Regions from separate parts of the Oceanobacillus sp. CAU 1775 genome, predicted to be linked through region 1. Evidence: a T-box and tRNA genes for the amino acid it is inferred to sense, from the RefSeq annotation. Region 1 holds a T-box; the other holds one or more tRNA genes.

Evidence for each region. The T-box of region 1 lies ahead of tyrS (tyrosine--tRNA ligase). A T-box ahead of a tRNA ligase gene usually reads a tRNA of that ligase, here a tRNA-Tyr.
Region 2: it encodes a tRNA-Tyr, which carries the amino acid that the T-box ahead of tyrS (tyrosine--tRNA ligase) is inferred to sense. The anticodon was not compared.

What each region holds. Positions count from the first base shown of each region.
Region 1 covers NZ_JBTLRO010000004.1:132,268-144,072, forward strand. Annotated here, with positions in the region: gene ACXYMZ_RS08575 (transglycosylase domain-containing protein) at 1-2,757, opposite strand, end outside; T-box leader at 2,876-3,088, shown strand; gene tyrS (tyrosine--tRNA ligase) at 3,150-4,424, shown strand; gene ACXYMZ_RS08585 (FixH family protein) at 4,629-5,363, shown strand; gene motP (flagellar motor protein MotP) at 5,537-6,358, shown strand; gene motS (flagellar motor protein MotS) at 6,360-7,097, shown strand; gene cuyB (cysteate racemase) at 7,164-7,961, opposite strand; gene ACXYMZ_RS08605 (carboxylate--amine ligase) at 8,241-9,461, shown strand; gene ACXYMZ_RS08610 (lipid II:glycine glycyltransferase FemX) at 9,494-10,534, shown strand; gene rpsD (30S ribosomal protein S4) at 10,595-11,197, opposite strand; gene ACXYMZ_RS08620 (sensor domain-containing diguanylate cyclase) at 11,611-11,805, shown strand, end outside.
Region 2 covers NZ_JBTLRO010000010.1:50,657-62,461, forward strand. Annotated here, with positions in the region: gene ACXYMZ_RS14645 (tagaturonate epimerase family protein) at 1-908, shown strand, start outside; gene uxaC (glucuronate isomerase) at 973-2,376, shown strand; gene ACXYMZ_RS14655 (Gfo/Idh/MocA family protein) at 2,532-3,671, shown strand; gene ACXYMZ_RS14660 (helix-turn-helix transcriptional regulator) at 3,983-4,618, shown strand; gene ACXYMZ_RS14665 (YwaF family protein) at 4,670-5,389, opposite strand; gene fabI (enoyl-ACP reductase FabI) at 5,476-6,252, opposite strand; tRNA gene ACXYMZ_RS14675 (tRNA-Glu) at 6,451-6,525, shown strand; tRNA gene ACXYMZ_RS14680 (tRNA-Val) at 6,609-6,684, shown strand; tRNA gene ACXYMZ_RS14685 (tRNA-Thr) at 6,791-6,866, shown strand; tRNA gene ACXYMZ_RS14690 (tRNA-Tyr) at 6,916-7,000, shown strand; tRNA gene ACXYMZ_RS14695 (tRNA-Gln) at 7,007-7,079, shown strand; tRNA gene ACXYMZ_RS14700 (tRNA-Lys) at 7,363-7,435, shown strand; gene ACXYMZ_RS14705 (hydroxymethylglutaryl-CoA reductase, degradative) at 7,718-9,007, shown strand; gene mvk (mevalonate kinase) at 9,004-9,966, shown strand; gene mvaD (diphosphomevalonate decarboxylase) at 10,068-11,045, shown strand; gene ACXYMZ_RS14720 (phosphomevalonate kinase) at 11,049-11,805, shown strand, end outside.

The sequences.
Region 1 (11,805 bases):
GGACTCTACACCAAAGTAATCGACAGAGCGAACATAGTATAATCCGTAGCTAGCATTGATACTGAATGAAGTTGAATCTGTACTGCCAATACGGGAAAATTTCCCGCCAGGTTCTTTTGCTTCATAAATACGATAACCAATAACATCATTACTACTTGATTTATCCCAAGTTAATTGGTTACTACTTGTTTTTACCCCTGTAGGAGGAGCAGGTGGTCTACCATCATCATCAATGTCTTCGCCAATCTCTATACTGCCAATCGGTATCCCAATGTTTTCCCACTTACTACGATCACCATTCAAAGGTATCATTAAGGATGGGTCATCAATTTTATCAATTCCATGTTTAATTAAAAACTCTGGAGTAAACATTAGACCGTCACCATTCGTAAATTCACTAGGCGTATTCGATCCAGCAACTACGGAACGGTTTCCAATTCGCACGTGGGCTCCAGTTGTTAAACTATTGTCTCTTTCTGTTGGAACGAATTTTGCATTAAATAAACCGGTTTTTACTAAGCCTGCTTGCTCACATAATTCACTTGGTAGTAATCCAGAAATTGCACAATAGCTTCTTGAAACAATTCCTTCTGGCTGTTCAAATCTATTTTGTGGTGCAACTAACTCAGGATTAATATCACTTGCTGCATTAATTAGTTCTGCCCAAAGTTTCATGTTACGATTTCCATGTGATAAATCACACCAGCCACAATAAAGTGAATCTGGTATTGCATAACCTAGCCAACTACCAAATGTAATGTTTGGATTAACCCCCATGAAATGTACGTTTTCAGTATTCTGAGATGTACCGGTTTTTCCAGCCCAATCCACACTGCCATATTTAAGCTGTGAATTTAAATATGTTCCAGTACCTTGTGTTATTGTGTCACGTAACATGTCAATTAGTAAATAACTTGTTTCAGGTGAGAAGACTCTAGTAGGTTCAATCTTATGTTCAAAGATAACTTCGCCATCTTTTGTTGTGATTTTATCGATGATATAAGTATCTACTGACTCTCCATAATTCGCGATAGTTGCAAATGCATTACCATTCTCTTCTAGAGACACTCCATATGTTGTCCCACCGATCGAAAGCGAAGGGTTGGCATATTCATTAGGACCAACTGTAGTAATCCCCATTTTAGTAAGATACTTCTCAACAGGGTTTATAGGGATTAGATCCATATAAGTTTTCACAGCAGGCACATTTCGAGATTTCGCTAAATGTTCGCGTGCGGAAAGCATTCCCTGGTGTTTCCTATCTACGTTTCTAATTTCTGTAGTTCCACTACCATCAGGTACGATTAAAGGAACATCAGCAATAGGTGTTCCAGGGTGGATTAGACCTTCTTCTAGTGCTGGGCCGTATGCTAATAATGGTTTCATCGTACTACCATTAGATCTGATTGCTTTCATATAATTAAGTTCATCTTCAAGACTATGTTCACGACTGCCGAGGAAACTTATGATTTTTCCTGTTGAATTTTCTATCATTACAGCTCCGGTTTGAACGTATTGTTCTTTTTCATCAACAATATTTCCATCCCCATCTTTTATTGGGGTAATTGTATTCGGACCGTAGTGTTGATAGTTTTTTGCCACTTCTTGAAAAGCATCATAAATTTCTTTATCAATCGTCGTATGGATTTCGTATCCGTTCATACGAATAGCTCGTTCTGCTTTATCCCTGTACTCTTCACGTAGACCAGGAATTGCTCTTAGGTCTTGTGCTGTATAACCATCCATTTCAATAAAATGATTAAAAAGGATATCTTCTGCACGGAGCTGAATTTCTCCTGTTAAAATTGGATATTGTTCATATGAAGTTTCTTCTTCCTGTTTGAAATCAGCGACAATATCATAGTTTTTTGCTGTGTTATATTGGTCTTCCGTAATATATTCCATTTCAAGCATACGATTTAGTACCGTCATCATACGATTCAAGCCTGCTTGAATGCCTTCTTCACTTTTCAGTCCACCACCACTAGCAAATGGGGTGTAAGCAGATGGACTTTGAGGGAGACCAGCTAAGTATGCAGCTTGCGCAAGATTAACTTCATCGGCATCTATACCAAATATCCCTTGTGCAGCTGTTTGTATACCAGCAATATTACTACCAGAAGCGTCTCTACCATAAGGAACAATATTTAAGTATGCTTCTAGAATTTCGTCTTTTTCGAAGAAACGTTCGAGACGAAGTGCCAAGAGAATTTCTTTAGCCTTTCTCTCAAAAGAGACTTCATTCGTTAAAATTTGATTCTTAATTAATTGTTGGGTCAGCGTGCTCCCACCAGATTGAACAGGTGCGCTTGAAACTTCTTGTAACACTGCTCGTAAAATTGCTTTAGGTACGATTCCTTGGTGTTCATTAAAATATTCGTCCTCGGTTGCAATTACCGCATCAATAAGTAATGGAGCAATATCATCGAGTGTTGTTTCATCACGATGAAGGTCAGCACTTACTTCTCCAAAATAGACATTATTCGCGAAAAACATTCGTGAGGTTTCGGAGTAATTATAGATGTCTTGGGCCATCGTCTCATAATCGCGAATTTGTTCATCCTTCACGAGCGATGCAAAATAACCTGCTCCGATTCCGCCAATAAATACAAACCCAATAAAGCCAACAATCACAAAAAATAATACAATATTCCAAAAAACACCATAGGTAATCCTGCTAGTGCGTTGGACTTTGCCGGTATTCCATATATTTTTTACTTTTTGAAGAGCATTTTTCATATAGTCTTTGAAATCCATTTGAAAACCTCCTAAAATTCCTTTATAATTATACCATATCTATATTTTTACATGAATCTTTTTTTAGAATTGTTGCATAATCTTATTATATATGCTATAAATATGAATTAATAATAAAGCGTTTGTGAAGAAGGATCGCAGTAGCCTAATAGATCACTATATAAAAGAGAGTTGACGGTAGGTGCAAGTCAATATAAATCTATTGGTGAATTACAATCTGGAGCAATTCTTTTGGTTAGTAGCTAAAAGAACGGTGGAAACATCGTTAACAATACCAAGTGGCATTTTATTGCAACAAGGGTGGTACCGCGTGTTCAAGCTCGTCCCTTTTTTAGAGGATAGGGCTTTTTTTATTTACTTTTTTATCTGAATATAAAGGAGAAGAAATGACAATGAATATTTTAGAAGAGTTAGAATGGCGTGGGTTAATCCACCAAACAACCGATAGAGAGGGACTTGAAAAACATTTAGAAAATCAACCAATCTCACTGTACTGTGGTTTTGACCCAACTGCTGATAGTCTGCATATTGGACACCTTGTCCCAATCATTATGTTGAAACGTTTCCAACAAGCAGGTCATAAGCCGATCGCACTTGTTGGTGGTGGGACAGGGATGATAGGGGATCCAAGTGGTCGTTCAACAGAGCGCTCTTTGAATAGCGAGGAAGTTGTGATGGGTTACGCTCGAAGTATTCAAGACCAGATTGGAAAGCTTGTTAACTTTGGGGAAGGCGAGAATCCTGTGATTTCTCGTAACAACCATGATTGGTTAAGCAAAATGACTTTTATTGAAATTTTAAGAGATACAGGAAAACATTTCAGCATCAATTACATGCTTGCTAAAGAGTCCGTTTCAAGCCGAATTGAACAAGGGATCACTTTTACTGAGTTTAGTTATATGTTGTTACAATCGATTGATTACATGAAACTATATGAAGAAGAGAACGTCCAGCTACAAATTGGCGGAAGTGACCAGTGGGGGAATATTACGGCTGGTATGGAGCTCATTCGACGTACAAGAAAAAATCCAGAAGAAGAAGAGGTTAATGTTTTTGGCTTAACAGTTCCGTTAATTACAAAAGCAGATGGTACTAAATTTGGTAAAACGGCTGGAAATGCTGTTTGGTTAGATGCAGAAAAGACCACACCATATGAATTTTACCAATTCTGGATTAACACAGATGATAGGGATGTTATTAAGTTTTTAAAATACTTTAGCTTCCTATCAAAAGAAGAAATTGATAAATTGGAAGAAGAAGTAGAAAATAATGCGGGAGCTCGTGTTGCTCATAAGCGTTTAGCAGAAGAAATGACTGAAATGGTTCACGGGGAAGCTGCGTTACAGCAAGCGATTAAAATTTCCGAAGCTCTATTTAGCGGAGATTTAAAAGATTTATCCGGTAGTGAAATTGAACAAGGTTTCAAGGATGTACCTACAGAGAACTTGGAAAAAGTAAATATCGGACTTGTTGATTTACTTGTGAATACAAAGATTTCACCATCTAAAAGACAAGCGCGAGAAGATATTCAAAATGGTGCCATCTATATAAATGGTGAAAGACAGCAAGATACGAACTATGAAGTTACAGAAGTTGATCGCATTGAAGATCGCTTTACAATAATAAGACGTGGGAAAAAGAAATACACACTCATCAAATTCAACTAAAATGATAAAATAAGCTTAGGATAGAATATTATCTTAAGCTTTTTTCTTGGCTATCAATTGTCGATGGATTGTCATCTGTTCATGTTGATACATATACATAAGACTGGTACATTTACGTTAGGGGATGTTAAATAATTTAGTAATCAGAACAATTATTGGCATCATTTGTAGGTTCATTTTAGATTTATATCGGAGGTAATAAAAATGAAAAAGATTTTACTTGCACTATTAGGATTTACTCTACTATTTTTAGTTGCTTGTGGTAGTAATGATGAAGTGGATGAGGTAGAAGAAGAATTACCTATTCTTGCGGTTGATTTTAAAGTACCAGAGTCTGCAGAAGTAGATGAAGTAATTGAATTAGAAGCTATTGTTACATACGGTGGAGACCCTGTTGAAAATGCCGATGAAGTAAAATTCGAATACTGGCTTATGGGTGACGAAGATAATAGTGAAGAAATCGATGGTGTTCATACAGAGAACGGAGCTTATGTAGCTGAAGTAACCTTCTCTGAAGACGGTGTATATGAAATGTATGCACATACTACTGCAGAAGGATTGCACACGATGCCTTTAACATCAATTACTATCGGTGATGGCGGAGATGTCGTTGAAGAAGAAGAACATGAGCATGCACATACTGATGGATTCCACTCCCATTTTGATCAAGAAGAAGTTATTTCAGCTGGTGAAGAGACTGAGTTAGTCGTACATTTACAAATGGATGGTGAACCATTAAGTGAAGTATCTGTGCGTTATGAAGTTGTTCCTGATGGGAATCCACAAGGTACAAACTGGATTGATGCAGAAGAAATTTCACCGGGTGAGTATGAAGCAAATCATACATTTTCTGAAACTGGGACATATAAGGTTGTTGTTCATGTGGAAGATGATGCTGACTTACATGAACATGACGAGTATACTGTTACTGTAGAGTAAAATAAAAATATAAGCAGCTTTGCCTTTATCAGGTTAGAGCTGCTTTATTTTTGATGAACTTTACTATTAGAGGGTTTATATTTTAACATTTGTAGGAATAGTCGATATAATCAAGGAGTTATTTTAAAACTTTATTGACTAAATCTTGTGATGGAGAGTAAGGGGATTAATTTATGAGAACAAGGGACCTATTGACTCCGATTGGTATTACTATCGGCTTTATAATGATCATGCTAGCAATATTGTCTGATAGTGGTGGAGAAGGAGTAACTTCATTTATAGATATTACGAGTATTTTTATTGTAATTGGTGGATTGACAGGGTCAATGTTAATAACGTTTAAATTCGATCAAATCAAACACACTGGAAAAATAATTCAAGAAACAATGTATAAAAACGATATGCGCCTGCCTGAACTTATTCGATTGTTTGTTGAATTGTCTGAAGAGGCAAGGAGAAAAGGGGTTCTAGCTTTAGAAAATAAACTAGATACGATTGACGATGCTTATCTTAAGAAAGGTGTCTTACTCCTTGTTGATGGACTTGAACCAGAAGATATTAAAGATATTATGGAAGCAGAAATAACTGCGATGGAAGAAAGACATTACCAAGGTAGAACATTGTTAGAGAAAGCTGGAGCATATGCACCAGCTTGGGGAATGATTGGGACGCTGATTGGCTTAATTTTAATGCTTAATAGATTATCTGATCCAGCTTCACTTGGGCCAAGCATGGCGGTCGCTCTTATCACTACACTATACGGGATTGTGCTTGCAAACTTAGTATTTCTTCCAATGGCAGCTAAATTAGAAGCAAAAAGTAATGAAGAGATTTTTATTAGACAAATTATTATTGAAGGGGTTGTTGGTATCCAATCAGGTCAAAACCCTAGATTACTAGAAGAGAAACTAAGTGCTTTTCTCTCACATGACTCCAAAAATGAATTAGATGTCAACATCTATAATAAAGATACTAGAAATGTAGGGGACAGATAAAATGAAACGTAGGAGAATAAGAAAAGCCAATGACAGTGGAGCACCATCATGGATGGTTACCTATTCGGATATGGTTACATTAATATTGGTATTTTTTATCTTGCTTTTTTCTATGTCTCAAATTAGTCAAAATAAATTCGAAATGGTGACAGAGTCCTTCCAAAATAGAGGAATCTTTGATTTTTACCCTTCGATTGTGCCGTTAGATACGCCAAGTAGTGTAGATACGGAAGATGACGAAGACTTTTTTAGCTTTCCATTAGATAGAGAAAATGAGGCGCGTGACGAGGAAATTCTAAATTCTTTAATGACTGAAGTCGAAACCTTTCTGGAAGAAAACGATTTAAATGAAGTGATTTCTGCTAACCGAACGGAAGAAGGAGTAGAATTAATTTTACAAGATTATTTATTCTTTAATCCTGGAGAGGCAGAAATTCTCGATGAAGGGCTGCCATTTCTAATAAAAATAGGTAGGCTACTTTCTACAATTGAAAATGACATAGTGATTGAAGGTCATACAGATAATAGACCAATGAGTAGCTTTGTGTATCCTTCGAACTGGGAATTGTCTGGAGCTAGAGCAAGTACAATTGTTAGATATTTTATTGATGAACAGCGTTTAAATGAAGCAAGGTTTAGAATAGCTGGGTATGGTGAAACGAAACCAATTGCACCGAATGACTCTGCCGAAAATATGGCTCAAAATCGTAGAGTAGAAATAGTCATTTTAAAAGAATAGTTTGTTATATAGAAACAGCCACTTAACCTCCATTGAGATTTTAAGTGGCTTTCGTTCACTACTAATTTATATCATATTTTTTCCTGATAATTGAATTGATTTTTGTACTAAGATATTAAGTGGATCAATACAATATTGTTTTATTTCTTCATTAATAGGTACAGTGGACAATTCAGTACATCCTAAAATAACACAATCTAAATTTTCTTTGCCTATAAAGTCACTTATAATACTATTCAGTACTTCGGGATTATAATTAACATCCGATTTAATACTGTAGATGATGTCCATTACTTTTCCTTGTGTTTCTTGATCTGGATGAATCGGATTCAACCTTGCTTCTTTGAAAGTGTTTTTATAAACATTTGTAGAAATTGTACCATCTGTTGCCAAAATACCAACTTTACTATTTTCACCATATTGATTATAAGCAAAACTCGCCGTTTCTTCTATCATGTTGATGATATTAATATTTGTCATCTGCTGCATTTCTTTATAGAAATAATGCGATGTATTACATGGGATAGCGATATTAGCTACGCCAGCTGTTTCCATTAATTCAATATCTTTTTTTACCGTTTCAAGAAATACTTTTTCTTTTTTTTCTAAGATTGCCCGAGTTCTGTCGGGCATTGTAGCGTGGTTAAGAATCATCATATCGATATGATCTTGATCTTTGTTAGCCAATGTATGTTTTATAATCCTTTTATAAAATATCATTGTAGCTAATGGCCCCATGCCACCTATTACTCCTAATTTATAATTCATATTTACACCACCGAAAGCTTTTGATAATAGCATTGTTAAAGCTAAAAGTTTGAGACCTTTACGGATTATTATCCGAACAGTACCGAACTGTAACATAGCCTTAAAAAAATATACTTTCATTTATCGATACCAAAATCAAAAAACATATATTTAATAAACTAATATTGCATGAATTAATGTTTTGTGTCAATGGATTGCTATACTGTTTGTAGCAAAGTTTGACTGTTGTTGTCACATATTGTTACTATATAGTGTAGGTAATTTGCCGAAAATATATTTATGATTTGATTAAACTTATACAATTACTAAAGATTCACCTTAAATAAATAGAAAATGACAGGTTTTAAACCGCTATTAGAAAAGAGGATATAGCTTATGAGTAAATTAGACTTCCTTCCAGTAATACTAGGTTCTGATGAAAATGCTTATGGAATGGCACGTGCTTTTCATGAGGAATATGGAATTACTAGTATTATACTAACGAAGGGCCACATTTTACCAACGATGCATAGTAAAATCGTCGATAAAAAAATACATGAAAAACTAGATGATCCTGAAAAATTTGTTGAAATAATGTTACAAGTACATAAGGAGCTTAGTGCTAGAGCTGATAAGCTTCTCGTAATAGCAAGTAATGAAAATTATGCAGAGTTAGCTATTAGAAATCGTCAACAACTAGAAGACTATTATGAACTTCCATTTATTAGCGAAACATTGATGGATCAAGTAGTTTACAAAGAACAATTCTATCAAATGTGTGAGACGTACGATCTCGATTTTCCTGATACAGTAATTTTCAAAAAAGGAATGGATGCTGACATAGAGCTTCCTTTCGATTTTCCAGTCGTAATAAAACCTTCAGACAGCATGACTTATTTCAATGCTCAATTTGAAGGGAAGAAAAAAGCATATGTAGTTCATGACAAGGAAAACTTCAAATTAATTATTTCTCAAATTTATTCTTCTACTTATACAGATTCATTGATTATTCAAGACTACATACCTGGAAATGATACCGTCATGCGTGTTTTAAATGCATACGTTAATCAACATGGAAAAGTACAAATGATGTGTCTTGGGAGAGTAATTCTAGAAGACTATACTCCAACTCTAATTGGTAATTATGTTGGAATCATAGGTGAAGAAAATCAAGAAATCTATGATAAATATAAAAAGTTCCTTGAAGGCATCGGATTTAGAGGGTATGCAAATATTGATCTAAAGTATGATGTTCGTGATGGCAAGTACAAAATATTTGAATTGAACATAAGACAAGGTAGAAGCAGTTATTTTGTAACAGCAAATGGTTACAATATGGCAAAATTCTTAGTTGATGATTTGGTATATGACAAGCAATCTGAAGTAGTTTACGGAAAAAACGACCATTTATGGCACGCGGTACCTAAAGATCTTTTGATAAAGTATACGATGGATGAAGACCTCAAAGATCAGGTAATTGCTAGATTTAAAGAGGGAAAAACATCAAATACACTTTATTATAAGAAGGATTTAGGATTGTTACGGAGATATAAGTTAAAATCATACTATAAGAGCTATTATGGTAGATTTGAGAAATACTTTAAACTAAAAGAATAAGTATAGTGGATTTTTATTGGAGGATTAAGAGAATGGCTATTTTAGATAAAACGAACAAGGATCTTGTAAATGAATATGATGAATTTGTTCGAAGCTCCCCATTTCGTTCGATGACTCAAGATCGTAGATGGACAGATGTAAAAGAAGGCTGGGGAGAAGAGTATGTCTATCTAAAGGAAGATGGTAAGATAATTGCTGCAATGTCAATTCTTATCAAGCGTTTACCTGGTGGATACAGTATGTTATATGCTCCACGAGGACCAGTTTGTGATATTTATGATTTGGATTTAGTTCAAAGATTGATTAAAGAAGTAGATAGTATCGCAAAAAAATATAAAGCAATTATGTTAAAGTTTGATCCCGAAGCAAGCTATTCAGATGAACTTTATTCCTTATATAAAAATGCTGGTTTTAAGTTAACTTCAAAAGATGATGAGCAAGATAACTTAATTCAACCACGTTTAAATATGGTTCTGCCTTTAGAAGGTCATGATGAAGAATCTATTATGATGCGTTTTTCAAATAAATTACGCAGTGATATTAGAAGAGGAATCAAAAGAGGTGTAGAGACTAGGTATTCGAGGGATGATAAAGATATCGAGTTATTTTATGATGCATATAAGATAATGTCTGAAAGAAATAAAATCAATATTCGTCCACTAGAATACTTTAAACAAATTCGTGACTCTTATGAAAATGCTCGCATCTACATTTCATACCATGAAGATGATATTTTATCAGCTGCACTTACCATAAATTATTATGGAAAATTATATTATTTATATGCTGGTAGCACAAATGTTAAAAGAAACCTAAGTGCAAATCAGGTAATGAACTATGAAATGATTAAATGGGGAATAGAAGAGGGCGCAATCCAATACGACTTTGGTGGCTTCTTTGAAATCTCACAATCAGACGGACTCTATGCTTTCAAGAAGAGATTTCTTGATAAAGATGGTCATGTGGAATATATAGGCGAAATTAATAAAGTATACAAACCTTTGATGTATAACATATTTGAAAAAGGCCTGCCACTTGTAAAGAAAATCCGAAATAGAGGCAACAACGACTAATTAAAAAACCCTTAGGTTCTCAAAAAATGAGAAGCTAAGGGTTTTTAAGTTTAAATTGTATTAGCGTGAGTAGAACTCAACGATATACTGTTCGTTGATTTCAGCTGGTAGTTCAGAACGCTCTGGGTAGCGAGTGTAAGAACCTTCTAGCTTTTCTGCATCAAATGTAGTGTACTCAGGAACGAAGCTATTTACTTCAAGAGCTTCTTTAACGATAGCTAGGTTTTGTGATCTCTCACGTAAGCTAATCGCTTGTCCAGGAGTTACTGCGTAAGATGGAATATCAACACGACTACCATCAACTAAAACGTGACCATGGTTTACTAACTGACGAGCTTGTTTGCGCGTACGAGCTAGACCTAGGCGGTAAACAAGGTTATCAAGACGAGATTCAAGAAGAATCATGAAGTTCTCACCGTGGATCCCTTTCATTTTACCAGCTTTGTTGAATAGGTTACGGAATTGACGTTCGTTTAATCCGTACATGAAGCGTAGTTTTTGCTTCTCTTGCAACTGCAAGCCGTATTCAGAGATTTTCTTTCTTTGGTTCGGACCATGTTGTCCAGGAGCGTAAGGGCGCTTATCTAATTCCTTACCTGTTCCAGTTAATGAAATGCCAAAACGTCGAGATTTTTTCCATACAGGACCTGTATAGCGTGACATAGACATTTCCTCCTTTAATTTTATTTTGTATAAAGATAAATAGCTGCGCTAATTCTGTTGGCTAGTTTGTTTTTTTGTACCATCGCTCCAGTAGCAGAGAGTTACACGATACACCTTCTAACCTTTATTTAGGCTTGAGGAACAAACTAGTTACAATAGTTCAGTCGCTAAGGCTACCTTTAAATTTACACAACCAATATTATATTATTTATTCATAGAAAAGTCAACTGGCATATAATCATTCTCATTTTAATTTGACTATAATATTAATTAACTAGTTGAAAATAGTTCTTTTAACCTATTTTAAAAAGAAAATCTGTTTTAAATTAAATTATGTGGGAAAACAGTACTAGATGGGGTATAATGTAATAAATTAATTACACATAATAGATCAACTAAAAATAGGTGATTAAATGAAAAATGATGAAAGTATTCAAGCAGTGTTCTTTAATATAGTAAGTAACAGTATTATTAAGGATAATTGGAGAGATGAAATTTTCCAGAACTTATTATCTGCACTTTTTGATTATTTAAATGTTGATCACAGTGCTTTTTATGTATTCTATGAAAGAACAGCTTCATTGATTTTAGTTACTGAAATTGGAGAT
Region 2 (11,805 bases), on a different contig from region 1:
AGAATGAGATAGAAGAAGCATCCGAAGAGGAAATTCAAGTGAAATTTGAAGCACTACCAGAGCAACTACAGCAATACTTTAGCCAAACATATTTAAATAAAGAATTTGAATTAGACGGATTCACACTTGCGTTTGATAAGACCTCATTAATGAAAAATGTGTTGCTATATAATGAAGCAATACATTTTATGACCCGTGTTTACAAAGAATATATTCTTAAAGCTAATCGTCCGATTGACTTTGAAATCTCAATAGATGAAACAGAAACAGTGACTTCTCCTTTAGCGCATTTCTTTGTTGCAAATGAATTAAAACAAAACGAAGCAGGGGTTGTCAGTTTAGCACCGCGTTTTTACGGAGAATTTCAAAAAGCAATTGATTATATGGGTGAAATTGATATTTTCGAAGTAGAGTTTGAAAAACACGTGAAAATTGCTGAGCATTTTGGTTATAAATTAAGCATTCATTCAGGAAGTGATAAATTTTCTGTTTATCCTATTATAGCAGAACATACAAAAGGAATTTATCATATTAAAACCGCTGGTACCAACTGGTTAGAGGCTTTGCGAGTGATTTCGGATAAAGAACCTAATTTGTATCGTAGAATTCATCAGTATGTATTAGCAAATTACGAAACGGCAATGGCTTCCTATCATATTACACCAAACGTAGAAAGCATTGAACCATTAGATAACGTTGCTGACGAGCACCTAACAACTTATCTGAACGATGACAATATGAGACAGTTATTGCATATTACATATGGGCTTTTATTAACTTCGAGGAAAGAAAATGGCGAATATCTATTTCGAAATGAAATTTTCGAGATACTTGATAAATATGAAAGTACCTATGATGAAATGTTACAGAGTCATATAGGAAAACATTTAAGTCAACTTGGGTTATAAGCCTAATAATTAGCTTGATGTGTATTAGCAGCTGGTAAATATGAAGTAGGAGGGTTCATATACTTTGAAAACTTTTATAACTGATGATTTTTTACTCTACAATGACGTGGCTAGAGACCTTTATCATAATTCGGCTAAAGATTTACCTATATTTGATTGTCATAACCATTTAAGTCCAAATTATATTTCAGAGGACAAAAAATTTAATAATTTATCTGAAATCTGGCTAGCAGGTGACCATTATAAATGGCGTGCTATGCGAGCAAATGGGATAGATGAAAGTTATATTACTGGCGATAAAGATGATTATGATAAATTTATAGCTTGGTCCAAAACAGTACCAAAGGCTATAGGAAATCCTCTATACCATTGGACACATCTTGAACTCTTAAGATATTTCGATATTGATACGCTCTTGAATGAAGAGAGTGCAGATGAGATATGGGAAGAGGCGAATCATAAATTAAAAAAATATTCTACTAGAGATTTATTGGAAAAGCAGAAAGTTACTTTCCTAGGAACAACAGATGATCCACTTGATGATCTGCAGGACCATATCTCACTTAAGGAAGAAAATTATTCGATTAATGTGTCCCCTTCTTTTCGACCTGATAAAGGATTGAAAATAGAGCTAGAAGATTTCACCGATTGGGTAGAGAAGCTAGCCAGAGTAACGAATAACTCGATTGACTCGTATGATAAGTTTCTTCTTGCATTCTCAGAACGCGTGGATTACTTCGATAAAAATGATTGTAGAAGTTCAGATCACGGATTAGACACAATGTTTTATGAAGAAGGAACGAAAGCTGAAGTGGATGAGATATTTGTCAAACGTTTAAAAAATGAAAAACTTACTTCAAAAGAAATTGACCAATTTAAAACATATACATTGTTAAGGTTGGGTGAGTTGTACCACGAAAAAGGTTGGGCAATGCAACTTCATATTGGTGCACTTCGAAATAACAATACGAAGATGTTTAAACTGTTAGGGCCAGACACCGGATTTGATTCTATTGGAGATTTACAGATTGCAAACAAGTTGTCGAAATTCCTTGATGCATTAGAGACACAAAGTAAATTACCGAAAACCGTTTTATATAGTTTGAACGCAAATGATAATAAGGTTTTAGCAGCAATGGCCGGAAATTACCAAGGCTCTGAGATAGCTGGCAAAGTACAATTCGGTACTGCTTGGTGGTTTAATGACACGTTAGACGGTATGGAAGATCAAATTAAAACACTTGCGAACATTGGATTAATTAGCAATTTTATTGGAATGTTAACAGACTCAAGGAGTTTTCTGTCATTCCCTAGACATGAATATTTTAGAAGGTTACTTTGTAATATATTTGGCACATGGGTGGAGGAAGGGAAAGCCCCTAAGGATATGAAGTTATTAGAGAAATATATTACTGACATCTGTTATGAAAACGCAAAACATTACTTTATAAATACCCCTAAAAAGTAGTGATATTATACGTTGTTAATACAATATCCTTTTCCCTTTTTAACTAACTATTGCCATGGCCTTGATAATCAATAGGATTATCAAGGCTTCTTTTATCTATTTGGTTGACTTTTCGTAAAACTAATAAATTGTAGGAGGTTATTAATTTGAGTAAAGTGAAAGTTGGTATCATTGGAACTGGGTCTCAAGGAGAGCTGTATGCAAAGTTTTTAGTTGAAGGTAAAGTTGAAAATATGGAATTAGTTGCTTTATCCAGTCCAAGCTTGGAAAAGAAAAATAAGTTTGAAGAACGATATCCAACTATATCTTTCTATAGAGATTATAAAGATATGCTTGAAAGTGGTTCTGTTGAAGCTGTAATTGTCTGTACTCCACATTATTCACATCCTGAAATAGGTATTGCTGCAATAAATAGAGACATTCATGTTTTAATCGAAAAACCTGTTGGTGTTCAAGCAAGGGAAGTTAGATTATTGAATGAAATTGCACAAACAAAACCGATACTGTCTTTTGGGTTAATCCATAATCAGCGAGCAAATCCCCTTTATCAGAGACTGAAAAACATCATAGACGAAGGGGAAATCGGAGAAATACGTAGAACGAACTGGATAAATACAACTAGTTGGCGACCACAAGCATATTATGATCAAGGCAAATGGCGGGCAACTTGGAAAGGAGAAGGTGGCGGCGTCTTAATTAATCAGGCAGCACACCAAATTGATCTACTACAGTGGATTTGCGGGATGCCAGAGAAGATATTTTCTAATATAAAATATGGTTATCAAAGGAATATTACAGTGGAAGATGAAGTCACTGCGCTGCTTGATTACGGTAATGGAGCTACTGGAGTATTCATAACTTGTACACATGATTTAATAGGTACTGATCGATTCGAAATATTAGGTGATAAAGGAAAGATTGTTATTGATGATGGAAAGAGAATCACAATAAAAAAACTTCATAAATCTGAAGTTGAAATAAACAAAGAGACGAAGATTGATGAAGTTGCAGCTATTGTTCAAGGAAACAGTGTGGCGAGTTTATATGAAGAAGAAGTGTTAGAATTTGAAAGTATTTGGGGAGAAGAGCACCTAGCAGTTTTAAGAAATTTTGCAGAGAATATTTTATATAAAGAGCCTTTAATAGCCCCTGGTATAGAAGGAATAAATAGTGTTCAGTTATTTAATGCAATCTATTTATCAAGTTGGTTCGGTGAAGAAGTGGAACTACCGGTGAGTGAAGAGATATTCTTAGAAGAACTTGAAAAAAGAATTGCATCAGAGAATATGAATTAATTTGTCTCTCAAAAATAATTATAGCGTACAATCTCTTCTATTAGAGTTTGTACGTTATTTATTTAATAAGATTCCAACGATATTATTACTATATATATTAATAGTAGAAATTTATGATGTCATTACACAGAATAAGTGATAAAATAGAACTAGGTATATATCATTATCTGCTTTGTAGTTATATTTTTAGCAAATCCTTACAGTTTCTTGTAGATGACTGGTTTTCATGTATGATAATTCGTAAATTGGCTGATAATAATAACTAATATACATATTAAATTATATAGTAATAATCATGGGAGTGGCAAAATATGAGTGTTATATCATTTGTAGTAGGTACAGAGGTACATAAGAAATGGATTATAGATATGGTAAGAGAACGTTTACCGAATGATGAGGTTCAAATGTATAACGCTGCATTTATCGACGATTTATTTCAATCTGATGAAGAAAGTGAAATTATCATTCTGGACTTAGAAGCTCAGCTTTCTTTACGTGAGGTAATGCGAGTATATAGAAAAAATGACACGAAGATCGCAGTTATCATCCCGGATAAAGAGATTGCTGTTATTCAAGAATATTTACATTTTGATTTAGCAGGTTTTTTCCCTGTGGATATGGAAATACATGAATTCATAGATGGAATCAACTATATGCGTAAAGATATGTTATATATCCACCCGCGTGTGGGAGAAACGATATTTAGAAAATATAAGCAAGACGTTTACAAAGAAGTGTCGCGTCCATTGAACCTTTTAACAAAAAGAGAATGGGAAGTGCTAGGTGAATTGGTGGGGGGATTTCAAAATGATGACATTGCGAAAAACCTTGATATATCTGACAAGACAGTCAAAAATCATATCACTTCTATCTTAGGGAAACTCGGAGTGAAAGACCGAACAAAGGCTGTTCTACTAGCGCTAAAAGAGCGTTGGTTCTATTTATAAAATAGCCTAAATGCTGCAAACCTCTTATTCGGTAGAGGTTTGCAGCATTTATTAATTCATCTTTCTTTTTAAAAAACGATAGATATAAAATTGCGCCAGAAATACTACGAAAGCCAGAATTCCTAAATTGATTCGATACCAGAATCCTTCACCTAGCAAATCCAACGGCGAACTCGTTACAGGCGTTCCTTCCAGATATAAATAATTTGCATCTAGCCAAGGATTAATAAGAAGCCCGATAAAAAATGCATACAGGACTAAATAAAAATACGTGTAGAGTAATGATTTAAAGGTGATAAATGGTGGTTTCATAACGATAGCTAGGTAAATACTCGTAACTGATATTGCAATATGATGAATGAAAAACTTAAAAAATCTAAAATTAGGAAAGTCAAAGAGTAAGTCGGGTGTAATTAATGCTGCAAAAGCTGGCACTAAGCCGATAAAAAAAGCTATTGGAATCAGATGTCTGTTCATTGTAAGTAATGCGATAGCACCGACAATCCCAGCAACACCGCATAGATGAAAAGGTAGATTTTCACGCCAAATCCCATGAGTAGCTGTCCAAGTCTGATAAGAGACCTCTGATGCAATTAATAAAATGAATAATATCCAGCGGATGCTATTTGATATTCTTTTGTTCGATCGGATAGTGCCCTGAAAGTACAGGAGTAAGAATACAATAATAAAGTAAATCGCCAACATAATGAAATGACTCGTGCCAAATGTAACAAAGGCATCTCCTTTTAAGGTTAAAAACCATTCTTTCATACAACCCGAGCCCCCTTTATATCTAATAATAGTATTTTAAGTGGAAAAAAAGACGCCTTTATGAAAAAAGCGTCTATTTATCTTAATTACCCACCAATAATATGAAATCCTGAATCTACATGTAAGACTTCACCAGTCACACCTCGTGATAATTCGCTAAGGAAGAATAATGTAGCATCTCCAACTTGATCTTGGTCAACATTTCTTCTAAGAGGTGCTTTCTCTACTATAACATTTGCCTTTTCGTTAAATCCTGAAACCCCTTTAGCAGATAGTGTTCGAATTGGCCCCGCTGAAATAGCATTTACACGGATATTATACTTCCCAACATCTTCTGCTAGATAACGGACACTCGCTTCAAGCGACGCTTTTGCAACTCCCATTACATTATAGTTTGGAATCACTCTTTCTGCGCCTAAGTATGTTTGCGTAACAATGCTGCCGCCTTCTGTCATTAACTCTTTTGCCGCCTTCGTTAATGCTACTAAAGAGAAAGCGCTAATTTCTTGTGCGATTAAAAATCCATCTCTTGATGTGTCAGCATATTCACCTTTTAATTCCTCGCGGTTTGCGAACGCGATAGAATGAACAAGTCCGTGAATGACGCCAACCTTTTCTTTCATTTCTTGAAAAGCGGATTGGATACTTTCATCACTCGCAACATCAAGAGAGATTAATGCTTTTGGTGTTATTTCATGTTTCTCTAATAGTTTTAGTAATTTATTATGTGAACGTTCTTGTCTGTTTGTGAAAATTAAATTAGCTCCAGCGTTATGCAAGGATTTTGTAATACCCCATGCAATACTTCTTTCATTAGCTACCCCTGTAACCACAATATTCTTTCCTTCTAATAAGCCTGACATGGTTTACCTCCAAATAATATGTTGTATTTTCTATCCATTATAACCTATGTTCTATTAATAGAGAAATCAAAATATATCTTGAAAGTTGTTTAGAAAAAAAAAATTTAAAATAACTCTTTACAAAACTAATAGAACTAGTTATAATATAATTCGTCAGTCTGTTCAGCAGGCTTTTATTTGGACAGTACATAATAAACCGGCCCGTTGGTCAAGCGGTTAAGACACCGCCCTTTCACGGCGGTATCACGGGTTCGAATCCCGTACGGGTCACCATTTTAATTAGTAGTTTACATATATTTACACGAAGGTTTTTTTATTTAATAGACTACTGAAATTCAAATTTAACCTTAATTCATGGAGGATTAGCTCAGCTGGGAGAGCACCTGCCTTACAAGCAGGGGGTCGCAGGTTCGAGCCCTGCATCCTCCACCATGAAGGTAGCTACGAGTGATACAAGCTTCACCAAATCATGTCTTGCATCACGACGAGCTTTTAAACTGGTAGCTCATTCAAAAAAACCAGCACTAAATTTTATCATGCCGGCCTAGCTCAACTGGTAGAGCAACTGACTTGTAATCAGTAGGTTGGGGGTTCAAGTCCTCTGGCCGGCACCATTATTTTATTTACTAGTATGATTTGAAGACATTTGTATATATTATATGTGGAGGGGTAGCGAAGTGGCTAAACGCGGCGGACTGTAAATCCGCTCCCTCAGGGTTCGGCAGTTCGAATCTGCCCCCCTCCACCATTTCATTGGGCTATAGCCAAGCGGTAAGGCAACGGGTTTTGGTCCCGTCATTCCCTAGGTTCGAATCCTAGTAGCCCAGTTTTTTTGTTTCAAAAATAAATGTTATGGGTATGGATAATATAGTTCCTTGTAGATTACTTTTGTGAAGCGTTGAGCAGAAACTATAAAAGTATAGAGGTTTATCCAGTGCTACTTAATAAATATTACGAGCCATTAGCTCAGTCGGTAGAGCAAGCAACATTTACTTCTTTGAACAAGCTTCCCCGCGTTGCTTGCGAGGAGCGCTACTTCACTGATATAACTTGCAACGCGACGAGCATCGTTGGTCGAGAGCTAAATATTATTTAACGCATATTATATACGAGCCATTAGCTCAGTCGGTAGAGCATCTGACTTTTAATCAGAGGGTCACAGGTTCGAATCCTGTATGGCTCATCATCACGAGGAACAGACCTCGAAATACGAACTAAATACATTCATCAAATAAACAAGGCTAACTTCGTTCATGCCTTGTTTATTTGCAATTTAGGGCTATTTTTAACATAATAGATACAGAAATTTAATTTTTATAAGGTTTAATAATAAAAAAGTAGCTCTTTCCACAAAAAATATGATAGAACATGTTATAATCTAGTTTAAGAATATTTTTAGGTTATAGGTGTTATCACCTAGTCATAAATTTTGCAGATAACTTACTTATATAAAGGATGATCGGCGATGAAGTCGTCCAGAATTTCGGGATTTTATAAAAAAACATTGGAAGAAAGAAAAGATATAATAAATAGTATGTATGCATTTTCAGAAGACATGCAAGATGTATTTTCTTCGAGATCTCCTCTATCGGTAGATACTGCTGATAAAATGATTGAAAATGTAGTAGGAACCTTTCAATTGCCTCTCGGATTAGGATTGAACTTCCTCATAAATGGGAAAGAGTATGTAGTCCCTATGGTTATTGAAGAGGCATCTGTAGTTGCTTCAGCTAGTCATATTGCGAAAATTGTTCATGACGCAGGTGGTTTTACTGCTGAATCAACCGAAAGAGTAATGATTGGTCAAATTCAAGTTGTTGGCTGTGACGATTTCACAAAGGCAAAGGAAGCAGTATTGGCTAATAAAGATATGCTTATTAAAGCTGCAGATGCTGCATATCCTAGTATTGTTAAACGTGGCGGTGGAACAAAGGATTTAGATGTACGTATATTAAATGAAGAAACTGATTCTAAATTCGGAAAAATGCTTGTGGTACATCTTTATGTAAATACTGTAGATGCTATGGGTGCGAATATTATTAATACAATGGCTGAAGCAATAGCGCCATTGGTAGAAGAAGTAACAAGAGGTAAGGTCTATTTGCGAATTTTATCGAATCTTGCGGATCGAAGCTTGGCACGTGCAAAATGTGTCATTCCACCTCATCTATTAAAAACTGGAGATTTCTCTGGTGAAGAAGTACGCGATGGAGTGATTCATGCATACGAATTTGCTGCATCAGATCCATATCGTGCTGTAACGCATAATAAAGGAATTATGAATGGAATCGATCCCGTAGTTATCGCCACTGGAAATGATTGGCGTGCAGTAGAAGCTGGCGCACATGCATACGCGGTGAAGAATGGCCAATATGGGTCTATGACTACTTGGTCCAAAGATAAAGAAGGTAATCTCGTGGGAGAAATTGAACTCCCAATGTCTATAGGAATTGTAGGCGGTGCGACACGCGTACATCCTATGGCGAAATTTTCGTTGGAACTCTTAGATGTTCATTCTGCTAAGGAGCTATCTGAAGTTATTGTGGCTGTTGGACTTGCCCAGAACCTTGGCGCACTAAAGGCACTTGCTACAGATGGTATCCAAAAAGGGCATATGAACTTACATTCTCGCTCTGTTGCAATAGCAGCAGGTGCTACAGGGGAGATGGTTGATATGGTAGCTGAAGAGTTAGTAAAGTTAAAAGACATCCGTGTTGGAATAGCTAAAGAATTGGTGGATAAATTTAAAAAATGAGTGCAGAAAAAGTATCAACTTCAGAGAAAACAGCTATTGGTATAGCTCATAGTAAATTAATATTAATTGGAGAGCATGCAGTTGTACACGGACAACCTGCGATTGCTATTCCGTTTCCTTTAATTGGTGTAGAGACTACTGTCGATTATGTACCAGGTATAGTTAAGCTCGATAGTGCTTTTTATTATGGTCCACTTCATTTAGCGCCGGAATCTTTATACGGTATTGTGAAGTGTATTAATGATACATTGGATTATTTAGAGATTCCTGTAGAGGATTTAGTGATTCGTATTAATTCTTCTATCCCACCTGGGAAAGGCTTGGGTTCAAGTGCTTCAGTAGCAATTTCAGTTATTCGTTCGCTATTTAATTATGCGGACAGAATTTGTACAGAAGAAGAATTGCTTGAGCTCGCTAACATCGCTGAAACATATGCGCATGGTTCGCCAAGCGGCATCGACACTTTAACAATCACTTCAGACGCTCCTATTTGGTTTGAAAAAGATCACCCAATTACTAAAATAGAAATCAAAGAAGACTTTCATTTCATTGTTGCAGATTCAGGCCAAGATGCTGATACAAAATCAGCGGTAGCTTCTGTAACCAACCTATTAAGGAAAGCACCTAAGAAAATTCAAAGAAAAATTGATCGAATTGGTCAATTAACTTATGATGCGAAGGATGCTTTAGAAAAAGCGAGTAAACATTTCCTTGGACAAATGCTAAATGAAGCTCAAAAAGAACTTGAGTACCTTGGTGTAAGTGATGTTGTATTAAACCGTCTCATTCATTTTGCTAGGCAGGAAGGCGCACTAGGTGCCAAACTGACTGGTGGAGGAAATGGTGGTTGTATTATTGCACTTGCTCAAAATGAAGTTCACTCCAAGCAACTTGCTGAAAAGCTAAAGAACTTTGGGGCACAATCCGTTTGGCCTTTCGTCTTAAAAAAACAGGATTAATATAAAAACAACTAGTAACCAGATATTAAGCTTGTCTTTAATATTTGGTTACTTTATTATGTATGGAAAAGATAATTATTATTTTATAAAAGGGGATTATTATGAAAGCTACAGCAAAAGCACATACAAATATAGCCTTAATTAAATATTGGGGAAAGCGTAATGAAGAAATTATCTTACCTACGAATAGTAGTCTTTCCTTAACATTAGACGGTTTTCACACAACAACAACTGTAGACTTTCAAGAAGACCTGACTGAAGATAAATTTTTATTAAATGATGAAGAAGTTACTGGTGAAGCGTTCCGCCGTGTGACTACGTTTCTCGATTTAATTCGTGAACTTGCTAATAAAAAAGAATTATATGCAAATGTCCATTCCATTAATAAAGTACCAACAGCAGCAGGACTAGCTTCTTCCGCATCAGGATTTGCGGCTTTAGCAGCAGCTGGTACGAAAGCAATTGGTTTGGAGTTATCCGATATGGAATTGTCCCGATTAACTAGACAAGGTTCGGGTTCTGCTAGTCGCTCGATTTATGGTGGCTTTGTTCAATGGGAAATGGGTGAGAAAGAGGACGGTTCTGATTCCTATGCAATTCCGGTTGCACCAAAAGAACATTGGGATGTTCGTATGGCGGCAGTTGTTTTGTCAGCGACAATGAAGAAAATTTCAAGTCGAGAAGGAATGCGACGTACAGTAGAAACCTCCCCGTTTTACGATGGTTGGTTAAAGAGTCTTCCTGAGGATTTAGAAAATATTAAAGAAGCAATTCAAGCGAAAGACTTTATCCGTGTTGGGGAAATTGCAGAAGCGAACGCATTGAAAATGCATGCAACATCTTTGGGTGCAAAACCGCCATTTACATATTGGATTGATTCTACAATTCGCGTGATGCACCGAGTCGAAGAACTACGTGAACAAGGTATTCCTGCATATTACACAATGGATGCTGGACCGAACGTTAAAGTATTATATTTACCAGAGCATGAAGCAATTGTTCAGAAAGCGCTACAAGAAGTACCTGGAGTAACGGATGTAATTTTAAGTAAGCCAGGTCCAGGCGTAACCTATCTATAGGGGATGAATATTTTGTCGAAACAAGAAATGACAATAAAAGTACCAGGTAAATTAATGGTAGCAGGAGAGTTTTCTGTCCTGGTTCCTAACCAACATCTTGCTGTGACAGCAGTTGATCGATTTGTTTATGCAACGATTAGCGCTTCAAAAGTAGGGGAATTAACATTAAGCGATTTCAATTTACTTCAATTAAGATGGAATTATAGAGATGGTCAACTTTCGATTGACTCTGATGATGCTCGTCTTTCTTTTGTAAAAGCAGCGATGCAAGTTACTTGCACATATCTTGAGGAGCAGGGAGAAGAAATTACGCCTTTTTCTCTTTCTATTCGTAGTGAATTAGATGATGCTTCTGGTTTAAAGTATGGACTTGGCTCAAGTGCAGCAGTAGTAACTGCGGTTGTCTCTGCGATTATTGCAAAGTTTAAAAATCATCAACTAGATAAAAATCTTATTTTTAAATTATCAGCTTTAGCTCATGTGATCACCCAAGGGAGCGGTTCTGGTGCAGATGTAGCAGCTTCAGTTTATGGGGGAGTTTTAAAATATGCTTCCTTCCAAGCAGAGTGGCTACTTAAAAAATATCGTGAAGCGCAAACAATTAGTGAAGTTATCCAGATGGAGTGGAAGTATTTATCGATTCATTCCATTGAATTACCGTCGTGGATCCATTTTTGCGTAGGATGGACTGGAAAACCAGCATCAACTGTGAAGCTAGTTGAAAGAATCCTCCAACAAAAAGACGATAATCCAAAAGCAT